Regions from separate parts of the Paenibacillus sp. D9 genome, predicted to be linked through region 1. Evidence: predicted binding sites of a transcription regulator. Region 1 holds the regulator's gene; the other holds the start of a gene.
The links. The regulator CtsR, encoded in region 1, represses protease genes until heat stress. The targets are predictions, from matches to a motif close to ATGGTCAATAAAGGTCAAACA.
Positions count from the first base shown of each region.

Region 1 (14,529 bases):
GCGCCTGTCGCCAAGCCGGTGTAAAATCCGAAAGAACCGTAGCTCCCTGCGAGAGGGCTGTAGCTTCCAAGGCCGGCCGGAAGCGCTCCGCCTGTTCCATTGCCGAACTGAGAGCCGATCATGCCGCCGAATACGATACCGAGTAATTGCAGAATACGTTTTATCATCGCTTATGCCACCTCCATTAGCCAGTATGTTCCAATTTGGAGAAGGCTAAACCGTCGCATCCAAGCAACAATTTTGCAGCAGCAGGCGACGGGCGGGCCTCATTCCCGTCCATGCGCCGCAAGTCCTGCGAAAGACGCGTCATGAAGGATTTCTCATAATGGCGATTTCGTTTTTGTATTCTGGACAGGGCGGGCTTATAATGGATTCAGGCCATCGCCGTCCAGCATACGGCGGATGAAATCGCATGCTCGTCCCATGACATGCATTCCCATAGCAGCAAAAATCGCGAAAGAGGTGGATACCGATGAGCGCTCCAACGCTCCAAGAGTTTCAGCAGCAAGTATCGGAATTGCTCCTGCGTCACCGGAGCATGCTCGATGTCCTGTCCAAGTTCGGACAGACGGGTGCAGCTGTCAACCGCGCTGTCACGAAAGCCGTGACCGAATGCGGCTGTATTGAAATCCAGGCCAGCAAGCAGCCTTATTCGGACGATCCCGAGCTTGAGAGCGCCAAGCAGCTTCTGGGCACACACATGGACGGCCATGTGTGCGAGAACTGCCGTGATGTGCTGAAAAACGAGCTGGGACGCCACCTGTTCTACATGTCCGCGCTTTGCAATCTGCTGGAAATCGATCTCGGCGAGGTTCTGTCCGCCGAATCCGATAAATGCTCCACGCTCGGCATTTTCAATTTGACCTGAACCGGAATTCCTATCCGGACATTGAAAAAAGCAGTCCATCCTCCAATGGAGGACGGACTGCTTTTTAGTTGCTCTCTTCAACGAGAAAGGCTGTGGCCGGCAATCGGCGAGCCTCATCCCAGGCAGGATAGAAGCTCCATAAACAACCAACAAACCCGGCACCGAAATTCGGCACCGGGTCAGGAAGTGGCTGCTGCATCGCAGGAACCGATCCATGCCAGCGGCAGGACGACGCTAGACGCTCCGCTTGCGGACGTTCTCTTCTTCGCCTTCGGAACGGCGGGATCTGCGGCGGCGCAGGCGTCCCTGGACATTAACGTTTTTTTTTAGGCCGTACAGCGCATAGAGCAGCAGCGGCACAAAGATGATCTTGGAGATCTGGTTCGGGAAAGCGACGCCGAGCACGACCGCAATGACGACAACGATCGGAATGCTCCAGATCGCGCCCTTCGGCAGTCCAATCTTCTTGAAGTTCGGGTACTTCACCGTGCTGACCATCAGCAGCGCGAGAACGAGCGTGCTCGCCATCAGCACCCAGGGCTGGATATCCGTGTAGAACAAAGCCAGCGTAGCCAGAACGCCTCCTGCTGCCGGAATCGGCAGGCCGACGAAGTAGCCCGGAATGCCGGAGATGACGTTGAACCGGGCAAGCCGGAGCGCGCCGCAGATCGGGAAGATCGCGGTCACGATCCAGGCGGCCGGCTGCGAGCTGAGATCCTGGAATGCGACGACATACATGATGAAAGCAGGGGCGACACCGAACGATATGATATCGGACAAGGAATCGAGCTCCTTGCCGAATTCGCTTTGAACATTTAGCGCGCGGGCGACGCGGCCGTCGACCCCGTCCAGAAGCATGGCGATGATGACCATCATGGCGGCGACTTCAGGCTTCTCATTGAACACCATAATGATGGCGACGATCCCCAGGAACAGGTTGCCTATGGTAAAAAGACTCGGCAATGATTTTGCAAACACTTCATTTCCACCTCATCTCTACTATGCCTTGGGATATCATGGACATCGGTGGAAAAAATTCCACCATCATCCAAGCCCTCCTGTCGGCATTCCCCCATTCTAGGGGAATCAGATTTGTCTGTCAATGAACATTTGATCTTGAATCCGGCGCAATCCTTCCTTGATCGCCCGGGCGCGCACCTCGCCGATTCCGTCCACTTCATCCAATTCGCCGATCGTCGCCATGACGATATTGGGCAGATTTCCGAATTTCTCGATCAGATTGTTCATGATGATGAGCGGAAGCCGCGGAATCCGGTACATCTGGCGGTAGCCGCGCGGATGGACGGCCTCATCTGCGATCGTCGCTCCTTGCGGATAGCCGAGCAGCCGAATGACATGAGGCGCGTCCATCAGCTCGTCGTTGCTGAGCTTTTTGAGCCCGGTCCGGATGTCCCGGATTTTCTCGTCGCTGTTGTCGCGGGCATAATCCTTGAGCAGGAACCAAGCATCCTCCTCCACGCCTCCGATGAGCTCTTCCATCTGCATGCTGATCAGACGGCCTTCGGTGCCGAGCTCGTTGACGTACCGCTTGATTTCCATTTTGATCCGGAGCACCATCTCCACCCGGTGGATGACATGCGCGACCTCCTGCAGCGTCACCAATTCCTCGAATTCAAGCGCCGACAGATTCGTGAACGACTGCCTCAGCACCGCCTTGTATTTCTCCAGCGTCTGAATCGCCTGATTCGCCTTCGTAAGAATAACGCCCATGTCCTTCAGGGAATACCTTAGATTACCCATATACAGGGTGATGATATTACGCCTCTGCGAAATTGATACCACCAGCTTGCCCGTCTGCTTGGCCACCCGCTCCGCGGTGCGGTGCCTGATCCCGGTCTCGATCGACGAAATCGACGGGTCCGGAATCAGCTGCGTATTCGCATACAGAATCTTCTTGAGATCCTCGCTCAGGATGATGGCCCCGTCCATCTTGGCCAGCTCGTACAGATAGTTCGGGGAAAAGTCGCAATTGATGGAAAACCCGCCGTCCACGACCTCCATGACCTCGGGACTGTAGCCGACGACGAGCAGCGCGCCTGTCTTCGCCCGCAGTACATTGTCCAGCCCTTCGCGGAAAGCGGTGCCCGGCGCGACCAGCTGCAGCAGCTGATTCGTAATTTCGATCTCTCTGTTCTCTTTCATGATTTCCAGCGAACCCCCTATTCCAGCGCCGCGCGCAATGCTTCGGATACGGTATTCACGCCGACAATCGTTATATCGTCCGGCGGCTTCCAGCCCTTGAGGCTTTTCTCGGGCATGATGACCCGCTTGAAGCCCAGCTTCTGGGCTTCCTTGACCCGCTGCTCGGCTCGGGAGACAGCCCGCACCTCGCCGGTAAGCCCCACCTCGCCGAAGACGACGTCGAATGGACGCGTCGGCGCATCCTTGAAGCTGGAGGCAAGCGCGACGGCGGCGGCCAGATCGACAGCGGGCTCGTCAAGGCGCACTCCACCGGCGGCGTTCAGGTATGCATCCTGCGTCTGCAGGAACAGCCCGATTCTTTTTTCGAGCACGGCGATGATCAGCGCCATCCGGTTGTGGTCGTAGCCGGTGGACGTCCGGCGCGGCGACGGGAAATGCGTAGGCGCGACCAGCGCCTGGAGCTCGACGAGCACAGGCCTCGTGCCCTCCATGCTGGCCACGACAGTGGAGCCGGAGACGCCCAAAGGCCGCTCCGACAGGAACAGCTCCGACGGGTTCGCGACTTCGCGCAGCCCGCTCTCGCCCATCTCGAAGATGCCGATCTCGTTGGTGGAGCCGAAGCGGTTTTTGACGGCGCGAAGCAGGCGGTAGGAATGATGGCGCTCCCCCTCGAAGTAAAGGACGCAGTCCACCATATGCTCCAGCAGCCTCGGGCCGGCGATCGCCCCCTCCTTGGTGACATGTCCGACCAGCACGGTCGCGATGCCGCCCAGCTTGGAGACGCGCATGAAGTGGGCCGTGCATTCCCTCACCTGGGCGACGCTGCCCGGTGCGGACTGGACGCTGGGATCATAGACGGTCTGAATCGAGTCGATGACGAGAAAATCCGGCTGGACGGTATCGATGGCCTCATTGATATGCTCCATGTTCGTCTCGCAGAGCACGAACAGCGACGCGCTGAGCGCGCCGAGGCGATCGGCGCGGAGCTTGGTCTGGCGAACGGATTCCTCGCCCGATATATAGAGCACCTTGAGTCCGGCGGCCGACAATGCATGGGAGGTCTGCAGCAGCAGCGTCGACTTGCCGATGCCGGGGTCGCCGCCGACGAGTATGAGGGAGCCGGGCACGACCCCGCCGCCCAGCACCCGGTTCAGCTCCCCGATGCTGCTTTCGATGCGGGGCTCATGCCCGGTATCTATGTCTATGATGGAACGCGGCTTTTCTTTCGTCCCGCGGGCCATTGGAGAGGATAATCCGACGCCGGCGGTTTTGACCACCGTCTCCTTTTCCTCCACCATCGTGTTCCAGGCGCCGCAGCCGGGGCATTTTCCCAGCCATTTGGGCGATTCCGTTCCGCATTCCGTACAGGCGAATTTCACTTTTAGTTTGGCCATCGAAGGCTCCTTTTACGGATATGACGTACCTTCAAAGTTTACCATTTCAGAGGCCGCAACAAAAGAAAATCATGCGAACATTCTTTCGAGAAGGAGCCGCTTGCGCTCCTTTCTCGACGATGTCCGGGAATCTAAGAAAAAGATAAGATCTTTTCCGTTATACTGACAGAAAAGAGAGAGAGGAAGCGGTGGGCCATGAACGAAGAAACGGTGCTGCTCGTCGATGACGAGCCCGAAATCGTCAAGCTGATGGGGCTGTACCTCAAGCAGGAAAGGTTCCGTCTTCTGACCGCTGCAAGCGGCGGAGAGGCTCTGGACATCATCCGGAAGGAAAAAGTGGATCTCGTCGTGCTCGATGTCATGATGCCCGGCATGAACGGAATCGACACCTGCATGGCGATTCGGGAAATCCGGCAGATGCCGATCATCTTCCTGTCCGCCAAAAGCGAGGAGATCGATAAAATCCACGGCCTCAGCGTCGGGGCCGACGATTATGTGTCCAAGCCGTTCAGCCCTCTGGAGCTGCTCGCCCGGATCAAAAGCCAGCTGCGACGATACGGCATCTATGGAGCCGCCGCCGGCGACGCCGCCTCGCCGGATGCCGTCACGATCGACGGCGTCACCTTCAACTCCGCGACGCGGGAAGTGACGGTCGAGGGCCATGAGGTGCGGCTTACGCCCCGAGAATTCTCCATCCTGGAGCTGCTCGGACGCAATCCCGGCCGGGTGTACAGCATCGAGCAGCTGTACGAGATGATTTGGCAGGAAACTTTTTTTGAAGCGGGAAATACCGTCATGGTCCATATCCGCAAGCTGAGGGAGAAGATCGAAGCCGATCCGAGGCATCCCAGGTACATCAAGACCGTATGGGGCGTCGGCTACAAAATGGAGAAGCTGTAGAGAGGGAGCGGGAGCATCGATACGTTGGAGCTCCAATACCCGGACGCATTGTCATGATGCCGATGCTCATGTCGGGGTCCGGCATGTCCCGGCCGCCGGCTCATCGTCCACATTCAACTCGCCAAGCCGCAGAACGACGTCGTTTATGAGGGAGGCACATCTTTGGCCAGCCGCATCTTTCAAACCTTTCTATGGAAATTCATCCTCAGCTTCGCCGCCAGCCTGCTCGGCATGGGAGTCCTTCTTTTGCTGGGCAATTACTTGGCGGAGCAGCTTATCCGGTTCAATCCGTCCAAATCCTTTTTCCTGACGAAGGCGCTTGCCTACACCATCAATGGAATCGGCTCCGGCCCGGTTCGGGTCATCTTCGGACTGCTGCTGTTCATCTTCTTGTTCTTTTCCTTGTCCAGGGGCATCATCAAGCGCTTCGACACCCTGACGAGCGCCCTGCAGGCGATCTCGGCAGGAGATCTGTCCCACCGCATCGACGAGAGCAGCAGCGATGAGCTCGGGGTCGTTGCGCGCAGCGTCAACGAAATGGCCCGCAGGCTGCAGCTCGCCCAGGAAGAGGAGCGGGCTGCCGTGCAAGCCAAGGACGACCTCATTACCGGCGTGTCCCATGATCTTCGCACCCCGCTCACCTCGGTGCTGGGGTTTCTGGAATATATCGAGGACGACCGTTACCGCGACGAGGTCGAGATGCGGCAGTATGTCCATATCGCCTATGAAAAATCTCTCGTGCTGCGCAAGCTGATCGACGATCTGTTCGAATATACCCGCGTCACCAGCAGCGGTTTTCCGCTCCAGCGCGAAACCGTCGATCTCAACCCCTTTCTCGGGCAGCTTGCCGAAGAATTCATGCCGGCGCTGGAGGAAGCCGACATGGCCTGCCGCGTCCATCCCGCAGACGGCCCCCTCATCGTGGAAGCGGATCCGGAGCTGCTGCTCCGCGTCTTCGAGAATCTGATCAGCAATGCGATTCGTTATGGGGCAGACGGAGGGGCGCTGGACATCCTTCTGCGCAGGGACGAGCTTGAGCCTGCTGCGGAAATCATCTTCCGCAACTATGGCGAGCCGATTTCGCAGGACCAGCTCCCGCGGCTGTTCGAGCGCTTCTACCGAGTCGACGCCTCCCGCTCCAAGGCGACAGGCGGCAGCGGCATCGGGCTTGCCATCGTCAAGAGCATACTGGATCTGCATGGAGGAACGGCGTCCGCAACCAGCTCCAGGCGCAAGACCGAATTCATCGTCCGCCTTCCTCTTCCTTGCGGCTCAGACGCCCAACCGGCAGAAGCCGGAGCGGGCGATTAAGAATAAGTTAAGATCACCGTCGGCCCGATGTTAAGAACCGGCCTCTATACTGGTTTCATTACCTGTGCAAAGGGGATGGAATGCATGAGGACCTTCTTGTTCGCTGTCGTTCTGACATTGTCCGCGGGAGCAGCCTTCCAATGGAAAAACCGCAAAGTCCCGCTTCGCCAAGCGCTTCTCTGGAGCGCTGTCGCTCTCGCCCAGCTCGCCGTCATTTTGGGCCCTTCCTTCATGAAAGGCCACTGATCGCGCCCTGGCTGTACGGCCGTTCAGTCCTTAACCATTTCATAATTCGTCGCTAATTTAAGGTGGGAATTCAATTATTCCTATCTTTTTTGCGGTTTCATCCTTTAGGTTGAACATATACAACTATAAAGTTGAATCGTTCTATTTCATTTCAATTTATTACTTCCTAAATTCAACCTGCGGCAATAAATAAAAATAGAGAAATAAGCTCCTGCACCGATCGATAGAAGCTTAAATAAGATAGAAATATGACCGTTGCATGATTCAAAAAAACACTGCGCACGCCAGGCTTCGTCCTCTTCTCCGCTTCCTAGAACCAGCCGCCTCTACGTATAACCTGCGATTCAATGGCCGATGCTAAGCCTATATACAACGGATTAGAGCCCGTACAAGCTCGTCATGCGAACTCATTTCCATGATCCCAAGGAGGGACATCCCATGCCCGATCTGCTGAGACTCGCCCTGATCGCCATCGCCTTGCTCTTCGTCGGCCTCGTCATGCACTGTGTCCGCAAGGGAGTGCTTCGAAACCGCTACGCGCTGCTCTGGATTACTGTCAGCGGAAGCATACTCGGCTTGTTCCTTCTGCCCTTCCTGCCGCTGGGCCACGGCTGATGACGGACTGCGGCGAACAACAAAAAAGCAGTCTCCTCCACATAGAGGAGACTGCTTTTTTACTATTCCGCTCCCAGACGGAACAGAACCTCATGAATGCTCAGCTTGGAGCCAAGCATCAGATCCTTTGGATTCGGCGCGCTTGCCGTTGCGGCTCCATGCCCCGCTTCCGGAGCGCCGCTGCCGTCATGGCCGCCGGCTCCAGCAGGATGCCCCGACGCTGCTGACGCCGCATGCCCTGATGCCGGAGTCCCGTCTGCCGCCGTACCGCCCATCGGCTGCGCTCCTCCGGCCGGAGCTGCGTTCTCCGCTCCCTCAGGAGCCCGCCGCGCATGCGCCTGCTTGAACGAATCGCTGTTCACCCAGTTGTCGAAGCTGGCCTTGTCCGTCCAATGCGTCACGACCTTCAGCTCGTCCGATTCCTCCTTGCGGTCGAGCAGCAGCTCCATGCCCGCGAAGCCCGGCATCGTATGGACGCCTTTCGGATTTTTAAACCTTTCCGCCACCTGTTCTCCAAAGCCCGACTTAATCTGAATCGTGTTCGTTACGACGATCATATCCTTTCGCCTCCTTGCGAGAAATGGGAACGCTATCTTCTCAGTTTAACAGCCTTGGAAGCCGGGTACAAACGGACGCCTGCCCCTCGGTTTCCGATTCCGCTGTGAAGACTTATTGCCCTTCTGAACCCGAGCCGCAAAAAAAGCCCTTCTTCCCAAAAGGAAAAGGGGCTTTTCCGCAGTGCGTTAGGAAGGATTTCCGGCATAAGCAGCCCTGCAATTGCGGAAGATGGCCGCTGCTTACTTCGCTGCCGTTTCTTCCTGCTCGGCTTTATGCTGTTCCGGATGAGGCTTGACGGTCAGGCCGCCGTTCTCCTCGTCGATCACCAGCATATCGCCTTTCTTGATATTGCCCATCAGCAGCTCTTCGGACAACCGGTCCTCGATATGCTTCTGGATCGCACGGCGCAGCGGACGCGCGCCGTAGGCAGGATCGAAGCCTTCCTTGGCGAGAAACGTTTTCGCTCTGTCCGTGAGGTCGAAGTCGACTTCCTGCTCGCGAAGCCGCTTGCGCAGCTCGTCGGACATCAGCGTCACGATGCGGGCGATATGCTCCTCTGCGAGGGAGTGGAACACGATGGACTCGTCGATCCGGTTCAGGAATTCGGGACGGAAGCTCTTTTTCAGCTCGCCCATCACTTTTTCCTTCATCTGGTTGAACTCGCGTCCGGCATCATGCTGGGCCGTAAATCCGAGCGTCGAGTTGCGCTTGATCTGATCGGCGCCGACGTTGGAGGTCATGATGATCAGCGTATTCCGGAAATCGACTACACGGCCTTTGGAATCGGTCAGGCGGCCGTCCTCCAGAACCTGCAGCAGAATATTGAACACTTCCGGATGCGCCTTCTCGATTTCGTCCAGCAGCACGACGGAGTAAGGCTTGCGGCGGACCTTCTCGGTCAGCTGGCCGCCTTCCTCATAGCCGACGTATCCCGGAGGAGCGCCAACGAGGCGGGAAGTGGAATGTTTCTCCATATATTCCGACATGTCGATGCGGATGACCGCATTCTCGTCACCGAACATCGCCTCGGCCAGAGCGCGGGCCAGCTCGGTTTTGCCGACGCCGGTAGGTCCGAGGAAAATGAAGGAGCCGATCGGACGCTTCGGATCCTTGAGTCCGGCACGGGAGCGGCGAACGGCGCGGGAGACGGCCTTGACGGCATCCTCCTGGCCGATGAGGCGGCTGTGCAGAATCTCTTCCATCTTCAGCAAGCGCTCGGTTTCTTCCTCAGCCAGCTTGCTGACCGGGATACCCGTCCAGTTGGCGACGACCTGAGCGATGTCCTCCGGCGTTACTTCGGAATCCGTGCGTCCCTGCTTTTCTTTCCACGTGTTCTTCGTCGTGTCGAGCTCTTCGCGGATTTTCTGCTCCGTGTCGCGGAGCGCCGCGGCCTTCTCGAATTCCTGGCTCTGAACGGCCGCATCCTTCTCCTTGCGCACCTCGTCGAGGCGTCCCTCCATCTGCTTCAGATCCGGCGGGATCGTATAGGTATGCAGGCGGACCTTGGAGCTGGCTTCGTCGATCAGGTCGATCGCTTTGTCCGGCAGGAAGCGGTCGGTGATGTACCGGTCGGACAGCTTGACTGCCGCCACAATGGATTCATCCGTGATTTTCACGCGGTGATGGGCTTCGTAACGATCGCGAAGTCCATGCAGGATCTGAATCGCTTCGTCCGGGGTAGGCTGATCCACCGTGATCGGCTGGAAGCGGCGCTCGAGGGCGGCATCCTTCTCGATGTACTTGCGGTACTCGTCGAGAGTAGTCGCGCCGATGCACTGCAGCTCGCCGCGTGCGAGAGCCGGCTTCAGGATGTTGGAGGCGTCGATGGCGCCTTCAGCGCCGCCTGCGCCGATCAACGTGTGCAGCTCGTCGATGAACAGGATGATATTGCCCGCTTGGCGGATCTCATCCATGATTTTCTTGAGCCGGTCCTCGAATTCGCCGCGATACTTGGTGCCTGCCACGACAGAGCCCATGTCCAGCGTCATGACGCGCTTGTCGCGAAGCGTCTCGGGAATTTCGTTGGCGATGATCTTCTGCGCCAGACCTTCGGCGATCGCCGTCTTGCCGACGCCAGGCTCGCCGATCAGCACCGGATTGTTCTTCGTCCGGCGGCTGAGAACCTGGATGACGCGCTCGATCTCCTTGCTGCGGCCGATGACCGGATCCAAATTGTTCTCACGGGCGGAAGCGGTCAGGTCGCGTGCCAGGCCGTCCAAGGTCGGCGTGCTGACGTTGGCCGGCGCTCCGTGGTTGCTCGATACCGCCTCGCTGCTGCCGAGCAGCTGCAGCACTTGCTGCCGCGCCTTGTTCAGGCTGATGCCGAGGTTGTTCAGCACGCGGGCGGCCACGCCTTCGCCTTCGCGGATAAGGCCGAGCAGAATATGCTCCGTGCCGACGTACGTGTGCCCCAGCTTGCGGGCTTCGTCCATGGACAGCTCGATGACCTTCTTCGCACGGGGCGTGTAGGCGATGTTGCTGGGCTGCTCTTGGCCGCGGCCGATGAGCGATTCCACCTCGTCCTGTATTTTCTCGAGTCCCAGGCCGAGCGCGATCAGAGCTTTGGCCGCGATGCCTTCGCCTTCCCGAATGAGGCCGAGCAGAATATGCTCCGTGCCGATATTGTTATGTCCAAGCCGCACCGCCTCTTCCTGGGCGAGAGCAAGCACCTTCTGCGCACGTTCCGTAAATCGTCCAAACATCATTCGTAAGCACCTCCATCATGGGTTACAGGGAGCAGCCGGCTGCGGATCAGCTCCGCGCGCCTTGCATCGCGCTGCTCCGTATTCAATTTTTCCTCGAATGCCTGCTGCAGGAAGCCAGGCTGGGTCATTACCATCAACTCATTCATAACCTGCGGGGAAACTTCCCGAATCATGCCCAGGTCGATGCCAAGACGGACATCCGACAGTCTCTGGGCCGATTCCTTGGAGTCCATGATCGCCGCATGAGACAGGATGCCGTAAGATCTCATCACCCGATCCTCGAGCCGCAGGCGCGATTCCGCCTGAAGACGCTCGCGGGCCGCTTTTTCATGCTCGATGATCTGCCTCACGACTCCATGCAGATTGTCGATGATTTCATCCTCCGACTGTCCCAGCGTGATCTGGTTGGAAATCTGGAACAGATTGCCGAGCGCCTCGCTTCCCTCGCCGTACAGCCCCCTCACAGCCAGACCCACTTGGGTAATGGCGGACAGGATCCGGTTGATCTGATGCGTGAGCACGAGCGCCGGCAGATGCATCATGACGGATGCGCGGATGCCGGTTCCCACGTTGGTGGGGCAGCTGGTCAGAAATCCGCGTCTCTCATCAAAAGCATAGTCGACTGCTTCCTCATAAATGTCGTCGATTTTGCTGGCAAGCTTCCATGCCTCCTGGACCTGGAAACCGGGATATAAACATTGAATGCGCAAATGATCCTCTTCGTTAATCATAATGCTGACGGATTCGTTCTCGCTCATGACGACCGCTCCCGCACGGGCTTCGTTCGCCAGCGCGGGACTGATCAGATGCTTCTCCACCAGCACCCTGCGCTCCAGCTCGCTGAGATCCGAAAGAACGATCGTCTCGAACGGGCCGATCGGCTCCAGCTTTCCTTCCTGCGCCACGGAAGCAAGCTTGCTCATCACTTCCGCGGACTGCTGGCTGGTGGCCAGAATCGGAAAGGGATAATTGTGCAGGTTGCGGGCGATTCTTACGCGGCTGCTGAAGACGATATCCGAATCGGGTCCGTCTCCCTTCATCCACTCGCTCAGCGCCGTCTGGGCAAACCGGTTGGCTGCCAATCCAATCCCTCCCTACCGTGCAGCCGCCTTGCGGAAGCTGCGCTTATGATGTCTATCTGGATGCTTCCAACGATCAGGCTTCCTTGATCTGCTTCTCCAGCTCGCGGATTTTGTCCCTGAGCTTGGCGGCGGCTTCGAACTCTTCTTTCTGGATCGAGCTCTTCATTTCCTGCCTCAGCCTGTCGATTTCCCTCTGTGTCTGAATCCTTCCGCCCGAGCGGCGGGGAATCTTTCCGACATGGACCGTGTTCCCGTGCACTCTCTTCAACAGAGGATCGAGCCTTTCCCCGAAGTGCTTGTAGCAGGAGCTGCAGCCGAATCTTCCGAGCTTGGAGAACTGCGAATACGTGAGTCCGCACTCCTCGCAGCGCGGCACCGCCTGCTTCGTCCCAGCCAAGCTTCCCGCAGGCTCGAAATCCATAAGCCCCGACAGCAGGCTGTGGATGGAAAAGCCGTTCGGAGCTCCCGGAATGCCTTCGCCCCTTTCGCGGGCGCAGGCTTCGCAAATATGGAATTCCGTTTTTTCTCCGTTTACGATCTTGGTAAAATGAAGCGTTGCCGGCCTTTTGCCGCATTCCTGACAAAGCATGCCGCGTCCCTCCTCACCGGTCCTTCTCTATTGCTTACCCAGAAGCGAGATGAGCATCGCCTTCAGCAGCCTGGCTCGAAGCTCGTCGCGCTGCGGCAGCTTGATCGCGATCGACTCCCGGCATACAGCCGCCCGGAGCAGGCTGCCTTCTCGCTTGGAAATGAACAAGGCTTCCTCCAACTGGTAAATAAGTCCTTCGGCGGCGCTTTGATCGACTTGATTGCCGATCGTATGATGAATATGGCCGTGGATGGCTTTGAGCGCAGGCAGCTCGATCCGTTGGATCCGGATGTAGCCTCCTCCCCCTCGCTTGCTCTCCACGAGGTATCCCTTCTCAAGCGTGAAACGGGTACTGATGACATAATTGATCTGCGACGGTACGCAGGAGAAGCTGTCCGCCAATTCGTTGCGCTGTATTTCCACCGCACCTTCGGGACTGTCCTGAAGCAGCTGCTTCAAATGCTGCTCCAATGCATCGGAAATGTTTCGCATATCACCCACCTCCCTATGCCGGGGCACCTTCAGGATTTTTCTTGAATTGCGGGTAGAAGCCAAACAGCCAAAGGCCGGATGCGTCCCTGTAGCATTCCCTCATCGGCGCAAATTACGACCCGCGAACGGGGACCGGAAGAAAAGGATCTTCGCCTTGCATAAGGCGGGATCAGACTCAACTGACTTTGACTTTCTTTGACTTATATCTTGATTATACTCCTTTTTAAGAAAAGGTCAAGGAAACTTCCGCTGCTGCCATCCAGACGAAAAAAGCCGCCTCTCCCTGCTGTGTTACCAGCTTGGGATAAGACGGCCCGCTTTATACACGGTTAGAAGAAGTCCATGAAATTCGTCATCGCCTCAGGGATACGGCTGCCCAGCCGGACGGCCTCCGAGCGCGGACCCGAGATATGATCCATCTGCTGCAGATCCCTGGCGCGCTTGTATCCGATGAGAAGAGCAGCCAAAGTTCCGATGGAGAGATCCAAACGCTTGGAGGAGGTTCCATCCTGATACCGGGAAAGGCTGCCCTTGCCCTCTTCCGTGATGTCAAGCATCCACAATCCGTCATTCCAGGATGCATCCTCGTCATGAATCTGGAGGACGAATTGATCGCGGACTCCAGGCTGGAACGAAAGCTGCTTGACGAGCGATTGGACATCGACGATGCGAACCATGAAATAAGGATGGATGCTCTGTTCGATGCGCGGATCGTTAAGCTGATAAGGCAGCGGATCTCCCGAGTAGGTATGGAGCACGGCGGAATCGATCATGGAATCATGATTGCTGAAGAAATTCCAAAGCCCCACCCTCGCTTCTTCCGTAAGATAGACGAGCTCATGAATGTCGAGACGCCTCTCCTTCACCTTGTAAAGGGCATACCCTTCCGGCGTGCCGTTCTGGGACCGGTACAGCACCGCATCCCCTTTCTTCCGCTTGAAGACCGAATGCTCCCACCAATCCGCAGTTCGGGCCAGCGTGCCATTGAAGCTCTCCGAATAGGTCTGATAAAGGATGCCCAGAAGTTCGGCATGATCGCGGACTTGAATCCGCTCGACTTTGCCGTTGTTTTGCATTCGTTGAGGCAGCTTGTCCGTCGCCAAGGTGTACTTGACCCGGTCGATGAACAGCTCCCAGCCGTATTTGCGGTAAAAGCCGATCGAAAACGGCGCCAGCATCGATATGGATTGGCCGTTCGCTTTCATTTCCTCCATCGCATGACGGAGCAGCTTGCCCACATGCCCGGAGCGCCTCGATTCCGGCCAGCTTGCGACCGAAGAGATGCCTCCCATCTTCAGCACGATGCCGTTCCAGTTCACCTCGAGGGGAATGATTCTGACCTGGGAGACGATCCGTTCCTGCTCGACACCGACGATAACTTCCTCGCACCTGGCTCTTGCTCTGGCCTGCTCCAGCTCCTCTGCGGAAAGCTCGATTTGAAAGGCGTATTGGCTCAGCTTCATATGCTCGTCGAATTCTTCCGGCTTCAATGTTCTGATCTTCATCCTGCACCCGCTTCCCCAAGATGTTAGGTATAGATGTATTATGACACATATTGTATTTATTTCCCACTTGTATCCTTTTTAATGGGGCGGATTTTCAACGC
Region 1 covers NZ_JZEJ01000001.1:4,343,643-4,358,171, reverse strand. The annotation lists gene VE23_RS19500 (PIN/TRAM domain-containing protein) at 1-167, opposite strand, end outside; gene VE23_RS19495 (hypothetical protein) at 473-868, shown strand; gene pssA (CDP-diacylglycerol--serine O-phosphatidyltransferase) at 1,103-1,846, opposite strand; gene disA (DNA integrity scanning diadenylate cyclase DisA) at 1,955-3,031, opposite strand; gene radA (DNA repair protein RadA) at 3,049-4,425, opposite strand; gene VE23_RS19475 (response regulator transcription factor) at 4,621-5,325, shown strand; gene VE23_RS19470 (sensor histidine kinase) at 5,488-6,636, shown strand; gene VE23_RS26670 (hypothetical protein) at 6,721-6,882, shown strand; gene VE23_RS26665 (hypothetical protein) at 7,321-7,497, shown strand; gene VE23_RS19465 (antibiotic biosynthesis monooxygenase) at 7,560-8,054, opposite strand; gene clpC (ATP-dependent protease ATP-binding subunit ClpC) at 8,295-10,760, opposite strand; gene VE23_RS19455 (protein arginine kinase) at 10,757-11,842, opposite strand; gene VE23_RS19450 (UvrB/UvrC motif-containing protein) at 11,916-12,431, opposite strand; gene VE23_RS19445 (CtsR family transcriptional regulator) at 12,459-12,923, opposite strand; gene VE23_RS19440 (GNAT family N-acetyltransferase) at 13,253-14,428, opposite strand.

Region 2 (14,529 bases), 330 kb from region 1:
TGTTACTTCGCCCCCTCGACCAGAGCGATGTAGGAAGTCGGTTCCAGACTTGCGCCGCCCACGAGGGCGCCGTCGATGTTCGCCTGGCCCATGTATTCCTTCACGTTGGCCGGCTTCACGCTGCCGCCGTACTGGATGCGTACCGCGTCCGCCGTCGCTTGGTCGTACAGTCCGGCAACGACTTCACGGATGTAGGCGATGACATCCTCGGCGTCTTCAGCCGTGGAGGATTTGCCGGTGCCGATCGCCCAGATCGGCTCGTAGGCGATGACGACTTCGGCAGCCTGCTCGGCGGACAGGCCTTGGAACGCGCCTTGCGTCTGCACTTTGCAGACGTTTTTCGTGTCGCCGGCTTCGCGCTCTTCGAGCTTTTCGCCGACGCAGACGATCGGGGTCAGGCCGTGCTTGAACGCGGCCGCGACTTTCTTGTTCACGATCTCGTCCGTCTCGCCGAAGTACGCGCGGCGCTCGGAGTGGCCGACAATGACGTATTTCACGCCGAGATCGGCCAGCATGAGACCGGAGATTTCGCCGGTGAACGCGCCGTTGTCTTCAAAATGAAGGTTTTGCGCGCCGATGGCGATTTTCGTTCCTTTGGCCGCCTCGACGAGGGCCGGCAGCGTCGTGTACGGAGCGCAGATGACGCTCTCGACGCCGTCAACCTCGGCTCCGCCCTTCACTTCGCTGAAGAAGGATACGGCCTCGGATACCGTTTTGAACATTTTCCAGTTGCCTGCGATGATTGGAGTTCTTGCCATGGATATCATTCCTCTCCTGAAAACTGGGCTGCGCATCCGGAAACGAGGCTGCACATGCAGAAGACCGTTCCGATCGCTGCTCAAGCCGGAATTCTTTTTCATCCACCCGTCTAAAGGGGAGAATTCCGTCTTCAAATGCGACCGCTTATCCCGCTTCCATAATCGTCGAATGACGTCGACGTGAAGTTGCGGGACAAGCTTCTCCATGGCCATTCTGCCTGCTTCGCCTGCCGGATTTCGCCAGCCTTTTTCCCCTCGCTCCGCTCGGGAGAAAGAGATGTTACTTATCGTTAAGGGCGACTACGCCCGGAAGAACCTTGCCTTCCATGAACTCCAGGGAAGCGCCGCCGCCCGTGGAGATATGGTCCATCTTGTCGGCCAGATGGAATTTCTCGGCTGCCGCAGCGGAATCGCCGCCGCCGATGACCGTGTAGCCTTCCGTCTCGGCGCAAGCTTGCGCAACGGCGCGGGTGCCGTGCGAGAACGGCTCGATCTCGAATACGCCCATCGGGCCGTTCCAGACGACCAGCTTGGATTCCTTGATGACTTTGGCATACAGCTCGCGGGTTTTCGGCCCGATGTCGATGCCTTCCCAGTCGGCAGGAATGCCGTCCACGTCGACGATCTTCGTGTTGGCGTCCTTGCTGAAGTCGTCGGATACGACGATATCGACCGGAATCAGGAAGTTTTTGCCGAGCTTCTTGGCTTTCTCGATGAATTCGAGAGCAAGGTCAAGCTTGGAGTTGTCCACGAGGGATTGTCCGATTTCATGGCCTTGAGCCTTGAAGAACGTGTAGGACAGGCCGCCGCCGATGAGGATGTTGTCGGCGATCTCGATCATCTTGTTGATGACGTCGATTTTGTCCTTGACCTTGGAACCGCCGACGATAGCCGTGAACGGACGCTCCGGATTGTTCAGCGCCTTGCCCAGCACGTCCAGCTCCTTCTCCATCAGAAGGCCGGATACGGCCGGAAGCAGGTGGGCGATGCCTTCCGTGGAAGCATGGGCGCGGTGAGCGGCGCCGAAGGCGTCATTCACGAACAGGTCGGCCAGCGAAGCAAGCTGCTTCGCGAATTCCGGATCGTTCTTCTCCTCGCCGGGGTTGAAGCGGGTGTTTTCGAGCAGCAGCACGTCGCCGTCCTGCAGCGCGGCGGCTTTGGCCTGCGCATCGGGACCGGCGGTATCGTCGGCTTTGGCGACCGGCTTGCCGATCAGCTCGGCCAGGCGCGCAGCGACCGGAGTCAGGCGCAGCTCTTCCTTCACTTCGCCGCCAGGACGGCCGAAGTGCGCGGCCAGAATGACGCGCGCGCCCTTCTCGATCAGGTACTGGATCGTAGGCAGCGTTTCCCGGATCCGGGTGTCATCGGTAATCGATCCATTTTCCATCGGCACGTTGAAATCGACGCGTACGAATACGCGCTTGCCCGCTACTTCCACATCACGAACGCTCTTCTTGTTCACAGCTGCTCGCCCTCCCGGTAGTGATTTCTATGGATAAAACATTGCTAAAGAGGAGAACGATCAATCGTCTCTCCTCTTTAGCTGTGGAATCGTCTATGCGATTAGAAGCTTCTTACAGGCCTTTGGAAGCGATGTAAGCAGCCAGGTCGACGACACGGTTGGAGTAGCCCCACTCGTTGTCGTACCAGGAGATGACTTTGACCATGTTGCCTTCGACAACCATCGTCGACAGGGCGTCGATCGTGGAGGAAGCGGCATTGCCGTTATAGTCGCTCGATACGAGCGGCTCTTCGGAGTAGAACAGGATGCCTTTCATGGAGCCTTCGGAAGCTTCCTTAAGGGCAGCGTTCACTTCTTCAACCGTTACATTCGATTTCACTTCGGCTACGAGATCCGTTACGGAAACGTTTTTCGTAGGAACGCGCATAGCCATGCCGTTCAGCTTGCCTTTGAGCTCAGGCAGAACGAGGGAGACGGCTTTGGCAGCGCCCGTGGAGGAAGGAATGATGTTTTCTGCGGCAGCGCGCGCGCGGCGCAGGTCCTTGTGAGGAACGTCCAGTACGGATTGGTCGTTCGTGTAGGAGTGGATCGTCGTCATCATGCCTTTTACGATGCCGAACTTGTCGTTCAGAACTTTGGCGAAAGGAGCCAGGCAGTTCGTCGTACAAGAAGCGTTGGAGATGACCGTGTGAGCCGAAGCGTCGTATTGATCTTCGTTTACGCCCATGACGATCGTGATGTCTTCGTTCGTAGCCGGAGCGGAGATGATGACTTTTTTCGCTCCGCCTTTCAGGTGAAGCTCGGCTTTTTCTTTAGCCGTGAAGATGCCCGTCGATTCAACGACGATTTCTGCGCCTACGGAGCCCCAAGGCAGGTTTTCCGGGTTGCGCTCGGCAAAGACTTTGATCTCGCGGCCGTTGACGACAAGCGCGCCTTCTTTAGCTTCTACCGTAGCGTCCAGGACGCCGTGGGTGGTGTCATATTTCAGCAGGTGGGCCAGCGTTTTCGTGTCCGTCAGGTCGTTCACAGCGACGATTTGAACCTCGCTGTTGTTCAGTGCTGCGCGGAAGACGTTGCGTCCGATACGGCCAAATCCGTTAATACCAACTTTAACCATGGTTGATATTCCTCCTGTTAAATGAAGTTTGATGATGCATCTATCTCAAAGCAATTCGCATGCCCTGCCCCTGGCAGGCGCAGAGCCCGCGGATTGCCATGAAAACAAGTCTGTTCCCGCGGCGCCTGGAAGGACAAGAACCATTATCGCCTTGCGGCATGGCTCTTATTCCGTCAGCGCCGCGATTTCGAGGGCGGCGGCCTCGTCGGTGACGAGGATGTCCTCGTGGCCGAATCTCAGCACCGCGGAGATGGCCTCCGCCTTGGAGCGGCCGCCGGCCACCCCGATGACGACCTCGGTCGTCATGATGTCCTCCAGGCGGATGCCGGCGGTCTGCATCTTGTGCACGACGTTGCCGCTGCGGTCGAAGTAGTAGCCCCAGGCTTCGGCAAGCGCGCCGTCCGCCTTGAGGGAGTCGACCAGTCCGCTGTCGATCCGTCTGCGCCGGGCCATCACCATGGCGTCTCCGATGCCGTGGATGACGATGCGTGCGCTGCGGATGACCTCGACGATCTCCTTCACTCCGGGCTCCTGCATGAGGCTCGTGTAGGCCTCTTCGCTGAGATGGTCCGGGACGTGAAGCATCCGGTACTGCGCTCCCGTCCGCTTGGCCATCGTCGAGACGATTGTGCTCGCCTGGTATTCCAGGCTCTCTCCGAGCCCGCCTCGCGCCGGCACGAACAGGTTGCTCCGGCGCGGCGAGCTCGAGGCGAGCTGCGAGGCGACGCCCGCAAGCGTCGTTCCTCCGGTAACCGCCACGACATCCCGCTCGCCCAGCACCTGCAGGAGCGCCGCGGCTCCGGCGCGGCCAAGCTCCCGCTTGGCGCTGTCCGACTTCTCGGAATCGCCGGGCACGATGATGACCTTCTGCAAGCCGAACCGCTGCTTGAGCTTCTCCTCCAGGTCGCTGAGCCCGAGCAGCCCTCCGAGCTCGGGCTCCATCTCCTCCAGCAGCCGGCGGCCGGCCGGGCTGATGGACATGCCGGAGGATTTGATCTCCAGCAAGCCCTGCTCCTTGAGGAAGTCGGTCTCGGCTCTCAGAACTCTCTCCGTCATCGACAGGGAGGCGGCGAGCGTCCGGCGGCCGATCATGTCCGAGAGCATGACCTGATGCAGAATCGCATAACGGCGGCGGAGCGTATCGACGAGATCCGGAACGAGCTGACGCTGCAAATCAATAATGCTGCGCATGAGCGCCCCCACTCCACTCGTGCATGGCTGTCATGGGACATTTTTCGTCCCGGCCATTCATTTTACGTCCCACACCATTATTTTACCTCTTTTAGATAACCCCCGCAAGTGAGGAATACCCGATGAAAACGGTTGCCGACACCCAATTTTCGGATTTCTTTTTACGGAAACCTTTAGTGTTGCTTTTTCCTGCCAGCTGTTATACAATCTTAGACGTTACGTTTTTACAAGCGCCCGTGGTCCAATGGATATGACGTAGGCCTCCGGAGCCTGAGATCTAGGTTCGATTCCTAGCGGGCGCGCCAATTTACACCAATGGCTTCATTACATAGAAGGACCGGCATTCGTGCCGGTCCTTTTTTTGCATCCGGAGGAGATCGGACTTAGGATCGGGAAGCCGCCTCGCCGCTCCGGCTGCCGGAAGCGGAAGCTCAGGTTTAGAGAATAAGGAAGCCGGTTAAAATGGGCTATTGAAGGCTGTCCCGACCTCTTTGACCAAATTTGACTTTAAAATCGCAATCCATTAAAATGAGAAAGCAGCACCCCGCATATCCACTATTTATGAAGGTTATAAGGAGGGACTCGCACTTGGACATGAATTTTGTGCCTATGGTCATCGAGCAAAGCAACCGCGGTGAGCGCGCCTATGATATTTATTCCCGGCTGCTCAAGGACCGCATCATCTTCCTCGGCACCGGCGTCAACGATGTGGTGGCCAACTCCATCATCGCCCAAATGCTGTTCCTTGCAGCGGACGATCCGGAGAAGGACATCTCGCTTTATATCAACAGCCCCGGCGGCTCCATTACGGCCGGCATGGCGATCTACGACACGATGCAGTTCATCAAGCCGGATGTCTCCACGATCTGCGTCGGCATGGCGGCTTCCATGGGAGCGTTCCTGCTGACAGCAGGCGCCAAGGGCAAGCGTTACGCGCTGCCGAACAGCGAGGTCATGATTCATCAGCCGCTCGGCGGAGCCGAAGGCCAGGCGAGCGACATCGAGATCCGTGCCCGCCGCATCCTCAAGATGCGCGACAAGCTGAACGCCATCCTGTCCGAGCGTACCGGCCAGCCGCTGGAGCGCATCGAGAAGGATACCGACCGCGACAACTTCATGAGCGCGGAAGAAGCGACGGCTTACGGCCTCGTCGACAAAGTCATCGAGAAGCTGTAAGGTCGGCTGAATGGACGAAAAGAAAAGCAGCCCCCGGATTTGCCGGGGGCTGCTTTCTTTTTCTATTTGAGGGAGAACAATACGGTGATGTCGGAGGTGACGTCGACCTCGCCTGCATCCACGACCGTATTGGCCGAGGAGTCCGACGCTGCCGCCATCTTCATCTGCGCTCTCTCGATGACCGGCTGCACGACCTGGGCGCCGTTCTCCGAGATCGAGACGACCTCGCCGAGCGTGCGGCCCGAAGCCTGGGCCAGCGTCATCGCTTTGACCTTGGCGGCCTCGACCGCCTTCTGCAGCGCCTGCTGCGTGTAGGCGTCTCCTTTTTCCGTGCCGAAGGAAATGTTGTTGATCCGATTGGCGCCGGCTGCTGCCAGACCGTCGACGAGATCGCCGGTCTTATCTATGTTGCGGTAGGAAATCTGGATGTCCTGCACCGCTGTGTATCCGGTCAGCACTTGGCCTTCTTTATCCGTATAGCGGTATTGCGGCTGCACGGAGTAGTTCGTCGTCTTCAAATCCTTTTCCGCGACTCCGAAGGTTCCTGTCAGCGCCTTGCGCACGGCATCGTACTTCTTGGCCGCTCCGGCCTGCGCTTCCTTGGCCGTCTTGGCCGTTACCGATACGCCAGCCGATACATAGGCGATATCCGGCGCGACCGAAACCTTGCCAGTACCCGTTACGGCGACTGTATTCATCACGGCATTCTCCGTTCCCGCGGCAAAAGCCGGCTTGTTGAGCGGCTGACCGCCAAAAGCATTCCACGCCATCAACGATCCTGCTGTGATTCCCGCCGCTAGAAGCAGCACCTTGCTCTTATGCATCAGCCCGCCAGCCGCATTTCGTTTGTCCATTCCCAGCGCCTCCTTAGGTGTTGTCCTCTTGAAACGGCATGCACATGCAAAAGGTTGCATTTACCATCAAGGATTGACGATATTGTTGACTTTGAGACCTGGATAGGGGATTGGAGGACATGCGGGCAAATCTAATGGCCCCTGTCAGTCTTCGATGCTTGGTCGGAAATACGATTCCAAACCAATGACTTCCAGCATGCTTCAATTTATAGCAGCGGTCATACCTATGGCTCCAACTGTTTCGATCCATATCGGACATATGATACCAACCTAATGACTTTCCAGCTTGTTTCAATCCTTATCGAACATACGTTACCAACCCAATGGCTTTCCAGCATGCTTCAATTTATAGCGGACATACGATCCCAACCCTATGGCGCCAACATGTTTCGATCCTTATCGGACATAAGATCCGTTATTTAGATGATTTAAGCCCATTTCGATGATTATCGGACATACGATCCGTTATTCGGGCTCAACCGCGATCATTTTACTCTTTTTCAGGCAAATAACGGATCCTATGTCCTTTAAATTTATTTTAATGACAAAATCGAGTCCAATAGCGGATCCTATGTCCGATAATCCGTGCAATTGTCTCTAAAGCCATTACCACCGGGTCAAATCGAAGCATCAGGAGCATGAAGGGCCTGTTATCCCACTTCACCATGCCATAGGAGATAAAAGCTCAATTTGTGCCGGGAGATGCATTTGCTGGAGGCATTTGCAGTCGCCAATTGCAGTCGGCATTTGCAGTCGGCACTTGTAGTCGGCATTTTGCACTCGCCACTTGCACTCGCCACTTGCAGTCGCCACTTGCAGTCGGCATTTGCAGTCGGCACTTGCTGGAGGCATTTGCAGGAGACACTTGCTGGGGCATTTGCTCGAGGCACTTGCTGGGGGCACTTGCTCGAGGCAATTTCTTGGCTGGAGGCCTTGGCAGTCGACCTTTGCAGGCCTTTGCGCCATAGGCATCCGCGCCGCTGGTTTCAAGCAAATCAAAAAAAGCCCCCTGCGGGAGCTTTCGTGAAGCGCGTCCGAGGCTGCGCATGCAGCGCCCGGAGGCTGATTTATTGGTTCTCGAGCTCTTCCTTGCTCACCAGGGAGACTAAAGCGTTTACAGCCTGCTCTGCATCCGAACCCTCGGCACTGACGTAAACTTCCGTGCCGGAGCTGATCGCAAGGCTCATGATGCCCATGATGGACTTGGCGTTTACTTTCTTCTCGTCCTTTTCCACGAAAATCTCGGAAGAGAACTTGTTCGCTTCCTGCACGAAGAGTGCAGCCGGTCTTGCGTGAAGACCCGTCTTGAGTCTAACGACAACGGGTTGTCTGGTCATGAAATCTATACCCCCTAGTTCATTTTCACTGCTGCAACGGCGCTTCACGCGCTCGGTAACATCATCCGTTTCAGGTATGAGGAAATCTGGCCACGATTGCTACCATTATACCATCGGCCCGTGTAAGTTAAAAGTTCAGCTTCCACGCAATTTTTCGGCCAGCTCGTCGATTTTGCGAAGCCTGTGGTTCACGCCGGACTTGCTGACCGAGCCCTTCAGCATCTCGCCGACTTCCTTGAGGTTCATGTCGGGATGCAGAAGACGGATTTCCGCCACCTCTCGAAGCTTCTCGGGCAGGTTCTCCAGTCCCATCTCCTTCTGCAGCAGACGGATATTGTCGATCTGGCGCACGGCAGCTCCGATCGTCTTGTTGAGGTTGGCCGTCTCGCAGTTGACGATGCGGTTGACGGAGTTCCTCATGTCGCGCATGATGCGGACATCCTCGAATTTGAACAAAGCCTGATGAGCGCCGATGATGTTCAGCAGCTCGATGATCTTCTCGCCTTCCTTGATGTAGAAGATGAATCCTTTCTTGCGCTCGATGCACCGGGCGTTCAGCCCGAATTTGTTGGCCAGCGCCACCAGTGCCCCGCAATGCTCCTCGTACATGCAGGAAATCTCCAAATGATAGGAGGAGCCTTCGGGGTTGTTGACGGAGCCGCCGGCCAGGAAAGCGCCGCGCAGGTAAGCGCGCTTGCAGCAAGGACGTTTGATCATATCCTTATCTATGCCCTGATTGAACATGAATCCTTCGGAAACGATGTTCAGATCCTTGAGAATTTCCTGGACCTTGGCCGGAATCCGGACAATGTAGACATTGTTCTTCTTCAGCCTCATCTTCTTTCGGACAAGCAGCTCGGTATGGACGTCGAATATCTTCTTGATCAGGCTGTAGATCCGGCGCGCGATGGCCGCATTCTCCGTCGAGATGTCGAGGATGACCTTGCGGCTGGCCAAGTGCACCGATCCGTTCATCCGGATCAGAGCGGACAGCTCCGCCCGTTCGCAGCAGGCGTCCTGGTTGTCTACGAGCGTCAGTTCTTTTTTGGTCTGGGCCGCAAAGCTCATCTCTTCACCCCTTTCTTTGCATCCAGCTCTCTACAAGCTGATAGATATGATGGCTCAACCGCACGGCATCATGCCGCAAATAAGTGCGGAACAGCACCAGGCGGTCCGCGATGACCTTGTATCCCCGGCGCGTGACTTCGTCCAGATCGAGCTGGACAGCCTTCGCTCCCATTTCCGCATAGCGGTCCTGGATCTGAGGAGGAATCTCGCCGTCGTTGACGATGACGTAATCGAACAGCTGGTGGCCGATATGGCGGTGCACCGCTTCCAGATGATCGCTCACCGCATAATCGTCCGTCTCGCCCGGCTGGGTCATGACATTGCAGATGAAAATCTTGATCGCATTCGACTGAACGATGCATTCCGCCAGCTTCGGCACGAGCAGATTGGGAATAATGCTCGTGTACAAGCTGCCGGGTCCGATCAGAATCGCATCCGCCTCCTGGATCGCCTGGCACGCTTCCTCGAGCGGCTCCACGTCGGGAGGCTCGATGAACACCCGCTTGATCGGCTGCCCGGCCAGCGGGATATTGGACTCGCCCTCGACGATCGTTCCGTCCTCCAGCTCGGCCTTGAGCACGATCGCCTGATCCGACGCCGGCAGCACCGTGCCGCGAACGGCGAGCACCCGGCTCAGCTCCCTGACCCCGGTCACGAAGTCGCCGGATATATCCGTCATCGCCGCCAGCATGAGATTGCCCAGGCTGTGGCCGGCAAGTCCGGTGCCGCTCGGGAACCGGTATTGAAGCATCTCCGATAAAAGCGGCTCGACATCCGCCAACGCCATGAGCACGTTGCGGATGTCGCCCGGTGGAGGAATTTGAAGCTCGCTGCGAAGGACGCCGGAGCTGCCGCCGTCATCGGCTACGGTAACGATCGCCGTGATGTCGAGCGGCTTCTCCTTGAGGCCGCGGAGCATGACGGACAAGCCGGTGCCGCCGCCGATGACGACGATTTTCGGTAGTGGAGCCTTGGATTTGCTGCTTGCCATATAAGTCCCGCCTTAAGGACGGTCACGTCCGGCATCGCGATGGCTCACCCGGACCGATTCCGTCTCGCTGCTGCCGAGCATGCGCCCGAGATATTCCGAAATGGCGACGGAACGGTGCTTGCCGCCCGTACAGCCGATTCCGATGACAACCTGACTCTTGCCCTCCTTGCGGTACAGGGGGATGAGAAATTGCAGCATGTCGAGAAGCTTGGTAAGAAACATCTGGGTATCCGGCCACTTCATAACATAATCATATACATCCTGCTCCTGTCCGGTGCGCGGACGCAGATGCTCGACGTAATGCGGATTCGGCAGGAAGCGGACGTCATAGATCAGATCGGCGTCGATCGGAATGCCGTACTTGAAGCCGAATGAGGTGACATTCACCGAAAACGGCGCCTGCTTGGCATTCGTGAAGCGCGAAATGATGGACTCCTTGAGCTCGGCCGGCTTCAGCTTGCTCGTGTCGATCGTCTGCGTCGCCGAATTCTTGAGCTCCTCCAGCAGCTGCCTCTCCAGATGGATGCCTTCGAGCGGCAAGCCGTTGGGAGCGAGCGGATGCCGGCGCCGGCTCTCCTTGTAACGGCGTACGAGAACGTCGTCGGTCGCGTCCAGGAACAGAATCTCGTGCTGGAAGGTAAAGTGGTTCTTGATATAATCGAGCGACTCCGACAAAGCCGTGAAAAATTCGCGGCCGCGCAAATCGATGACGAGCGCCACTTTGGCGATTTTGCCGTTGGAGCCGTCGATCAGCTCGGCAAACTTCGGAATGAGCACCGGAGGCAGATTGTCGACGCAAAAGAACCCGAGATCCTCGAGGCTCTGGACTGCAATCGTCTTGCCTGCGCCGGACATGCCCGTAATGATGACCAGCTTGGGCGTATTCGTTTCCATATGCTGTTCCTCCCTAGGGGGGTGCCGGAATAAATCCGCCGATCCAAATCCGGCCCCCGGTTGGCTTCGCCTGCTAGGAGCGGAGAATGAGTCCGGCCGCGCCGACGACGCCTGCATCGTTGCCCAGTGTAGCGGCGACGATCTCCACGCCTTCCTTGGCTTGGTCCTGCGTATATTTGGCGAACACTTCGCGGATCTGATCGAACAGGAAATCGCCGGCCTTGGCGACGCCTCCGCCGATGATGAAGCGCTGCGGATTCAGGGTGACAGCGGTGGCCGCCATCGACCGGCCCAGGTAATAGGCGGCGCGGTTCACGATGCGGGCCGCCACCTCGTCGCCCGCTTTGGCGGCGTCGATGACTTCCTTGGCCATGATGTTGGGCTCGAGAGACAGCGACGTGCGGTCGCCGCGCTCCACGGCATCCTTGGCCATGCGGATGATGCCGGTGGCGGAGGATACCGTCTCCAGGCAGCCGGTTTTGCCGCAAGTGCACTGGATCGCTTCCAGATCGGGCACGATCGACATGTGGCCGAGCTCTCCGGCCATGCCGCCGAAGCCTTCATAGATGCGGCCGTTGATGATGACTCCGCCCCCTACGCCGGTGCCGAGCGTGTAGCAGACGCAGTTCGGAATACCGCGGCCCGCTCCGGCCCAAGCTTCGCCGAGAGCGGCGACATTGGCGTCGTTGTTGACCTTGACGGTCTTGTTCAGCTTCTCTTCAAGCAGCTGCTTGAGAGGCACGTTGCGTATATTCAAATTGTTGGAGAACTTCACGATGCCATTCGGGATGTCCAGGAAACCTGCGATCCCGACGCCGACTCCGCCTACTTGTTCCCAGGCAAAGCCCGCCTCGCCGACGACATGGCGCACGTACGCCACAATGTTGTCCACGATGCGCTCTGCGCCCTGGGAAGCTTCCGTCGGGCCCTCATACGTCCGGAGCAAATCGCCCACCGCGCTGCAAACTCCAACTTTGATGGCGGTGCCGCCGATATCCGCTCCAACGTAGATTGTTTCTGACATGTGTTAGCCACCTCAATTATAAGTTAACTTCTTTAAGTTACTATAAGGCAAGCCATAGTCCAGGTCAAGGTAACAACGCGGCCCGGCGAATCGCGCCGCCATGGCGTCTTCCGGTTCCAAGCTCGGCGGCGAAAATCCCGGAAAACGGCGAAATCGAGCCTGCAACTCTCCCTATCGGAACCGAATCTCCCCGGAAAGGGTAAAAAAGCCGCCACCCGGTCAACTGGCATTGATCCGGATAGCAGCCTATGGGATAAGCTCGATTACAGCGTCTGGCTCCAGTCATGCACCATGGAGCCTTCCAGGTACTTCTCGCAGTCCAGCGCTGCCATGCAGCCGCTGCCGGCGGCCGTAATGGCCTGGCGGTACTTCAAGTCCTGCACGTCGCCGCAAGCGAATACGCCCGGGACGTTCGTTTCCGTCGTTCCCGGCTTCACCATGATGTAGCCATGATCGTCGGTGTCGATCTGGCCGCCCAGGAACTTCGTGTTCGGCGTGTGGCCGATGGCGACGAAGATGCCGTTGGTCTCGAGGATCTCCTCTTGGCCGCTCTCGTTGTTGCGGACCTTCAGGCCGGTCACGCCGAGCGGGCCTGCAACGACTTCAACCGGCGTGCGGTTGAGGGCGAAGCTGATCTTCTCGTTGTCGCGGGCGCGGTCCTGCATGATTTTGGATGCGCGCATCTCGTCGCGGCGGTGGACCAGGTCGACGTTGGTCGCAAAGCGGGTGAGGAAGTTGGCCTCCTCCATGGCGGAATCTCCGCCTCCGACCACGATGATCTTTTTGCCGCGGAAGAAGAAGCCGTCGCAAGTGGCGCAAGTGCTGACTCCGCGTCCGACGTTCTCCTTCTCTCCGGGAATGCCGAGGTAACGCGCGGATGCGCCGGTCGAGATGATCAGGGATTCGGCGACAAGCTCGCCTTGGCCTTCCACCTGGATCTTGAACGGACGCTCCGACAGGTCGACGCTGTTGACCCAGCCCGTACGGAATTCAGCGCCGAAACGCTCGGCCTGCTTGCGCATGTTGGCCATGAGCTCAGGACCCATGATGCCATCCGGGAATCCGGGGAAGTTCTCGACTTCCGTCGTCGTCGTCAGCTGGCCGCCCGGCTCCGGTCCTTCGATGACGAGAGGGCTGAGGTTGGCGCGGGCCAGATAGATCGCAGCGGTCAAACCGGACGGGCCGGTACCGATGATAATGGACTTGTACATGGATGTTACCTCCTAAATTGCCTGCTTGATTATAATTATTCTTATTCTAATCCATGGCAGGGCAATCCGTCAAAGACGCCGCCGCTTCTTCATGAAACGTTCATGGTGCTGGATGAAGCTTCCATCAAGGAAGGAAGACCGCCCGGATGCTCTTGGCCTTTTCCTTGATGCCGCATACTTCATCGATGCGCTTCGCGTTCTTGCTGACGGTGGCGACCGATGTTCCGTAGCGCTGGGCCACTTCTTGGTAGGAGATGGCGCGGCGGTGCATCTTGGCCGTCAAGTATTCCAGCGCGGCAGACCATCCTTCCGCCTTGCCCAGCTTCGGCACATCGGGATAGACGCGAGTCAGGAAGTCGACCCAGAGCGTCATCAGCTCATATTGCTGGATCAAGCCGTACTGTTTGCCCATTTTCTCATAGGCCGCATCCAGCACCAGCTGCCATTTCTCTTCCCATACCGGCAGCCTGGACGGCCCGGAGCCCGGGGCAAGCTGCCTGGCTTCTCCCCCCATCACCGCGGGAAGGGTATCCTCCACGCCGATGGAACGAAGAGCGAACAGCGCCATCCGCTTGAGATCGTCATCCTCCTCCGGTTCGAGCAGGAGCGCCTGAAGGGCTTCCTTCACCTCATGATCCGCGATCAAGGCGAGCGCCTGAATCACCTGAAGCTTCGTCTTGCGGTCTCCGTTGCGCAGCGCCCAGAAGAAGGAGGACCGCACGAGAGGATTCGTCTTCATGCCGTCCGGCATGCCGCCCGGCAGCTTCTCCCACATCCGGAACTGCTCCTCGAACGGAAGGTGGTAGTGGTAGCTGGCCGCGATCGGCTCCCCGGCAAGCTCCCCCCGCTGAAGCTGCTCCAGATAGTAAGGGGCGACATCGGACTGCGGGTCCCGCTTCAGCGCCTGGCGCCACAGCTGGCGGGCTTCCTCCGGGCGGCCGACATGGACCGCGGCGACGGCGGCATAGTGGTACAAGGACCCGTCGCTCTCCGCCGAACCGTCCTTGATCAGGCGCTTGAAGTGGCGCAGCGCACACTCGTGCTCCCCTAGAATACCCATCGTAGTGGCCAATTTAAACACATGCTCCTGATGAAAAGGAAGCGTACGGCTCAGCAAGCCGGCCAAAGGCGCGAGCTTTTCCGCATCCCCGGCATGCTGATAGAAAATAGCCAGATTGCAGAGAGCGTGGAGATTCCCTTCCTCCAGCTCGAGCACTTCGAGAATCGTTTCCATTGCCCTCTCGAATTGCCCCATATAATAGTAAGCCAGCGCCAGATTGTTGCGCGCGGCCAGAAAGTCGGCATTGCCGGCAACGATCGATTCCAGCAGCTTGGCGGCCTGGGCGAACTTGCCTTCCTCCAGAAGAGCGCGGGCCTGGTCATGCTCGGCGGCTCCGCCGCGGGCTTTGATCGTGACGACCGGGGTCGGACGCTTCAGCTCGTACT
Region 2 covers NZ_JZEJ01000001.1:4,008,928-4,023,456, reverse strand. The annotation lists gene gpmI (2,3-bisphosphoglycerate-independent phosphoglycerate mutase) at 1-1, opposite strand, end outside; gene tpiA (triose-phosphate isomerase) at 3-758, opposite strand; gene VE23_RS18105 (phosphoglycerate kinase) at 1,039-2,220, opposite strand; gene gap (type I glyceraldehyde-3-phosphate dehydrogenase) at 2,333-3,337, opposite strand; gene VE23_RS18095 (sugar-binding transcriptional regulator) at 3,503-4,528, opposite strand; tRNA gene VE23_RS18090 (tRNA-Arg) at 4,759-4,833, shown strand; gene clpP (ATP-dependent Clp endopeptidase proteolytic subunit ClpP) at 5,123-5,704, shown strand; gene VE23_RS18080 (SIMPL domain-containing protein) at 5,767-6,558, opposite strand; gene VE23_RS18075 (HPr family phosphocarrier protein) at 7,626-7,895, opposite strand; gene whiA (DNA-binding protein WhiA) at 8,031-8,963, opposite strand; gene VE23_RS18065 (gluconeogenesis factor YvcK family protein) at 8,968-9,954, opposite strand; gene rapZ (RNase adapter RapZ) at 9,967-10,848, opposite strand; gene VE23_RS18055 (ROK family glucokinase) at 10,922-11,872, opposite strand; gene trxB (thioredoxin-disulfide reductase) at 12,136-13,083, opposite strand; gene VE23_RS18045 (tetratricopeptide repeat protein) at 13,208-14,529, opposite strand, start outside.
Region 2: a site for CtsR is predicted at 5,017-5,037, ahead of clpP (ATP-dependent Clp endopeptidase proteolytic subunit ClpP). Genes of this name have one in related genera too.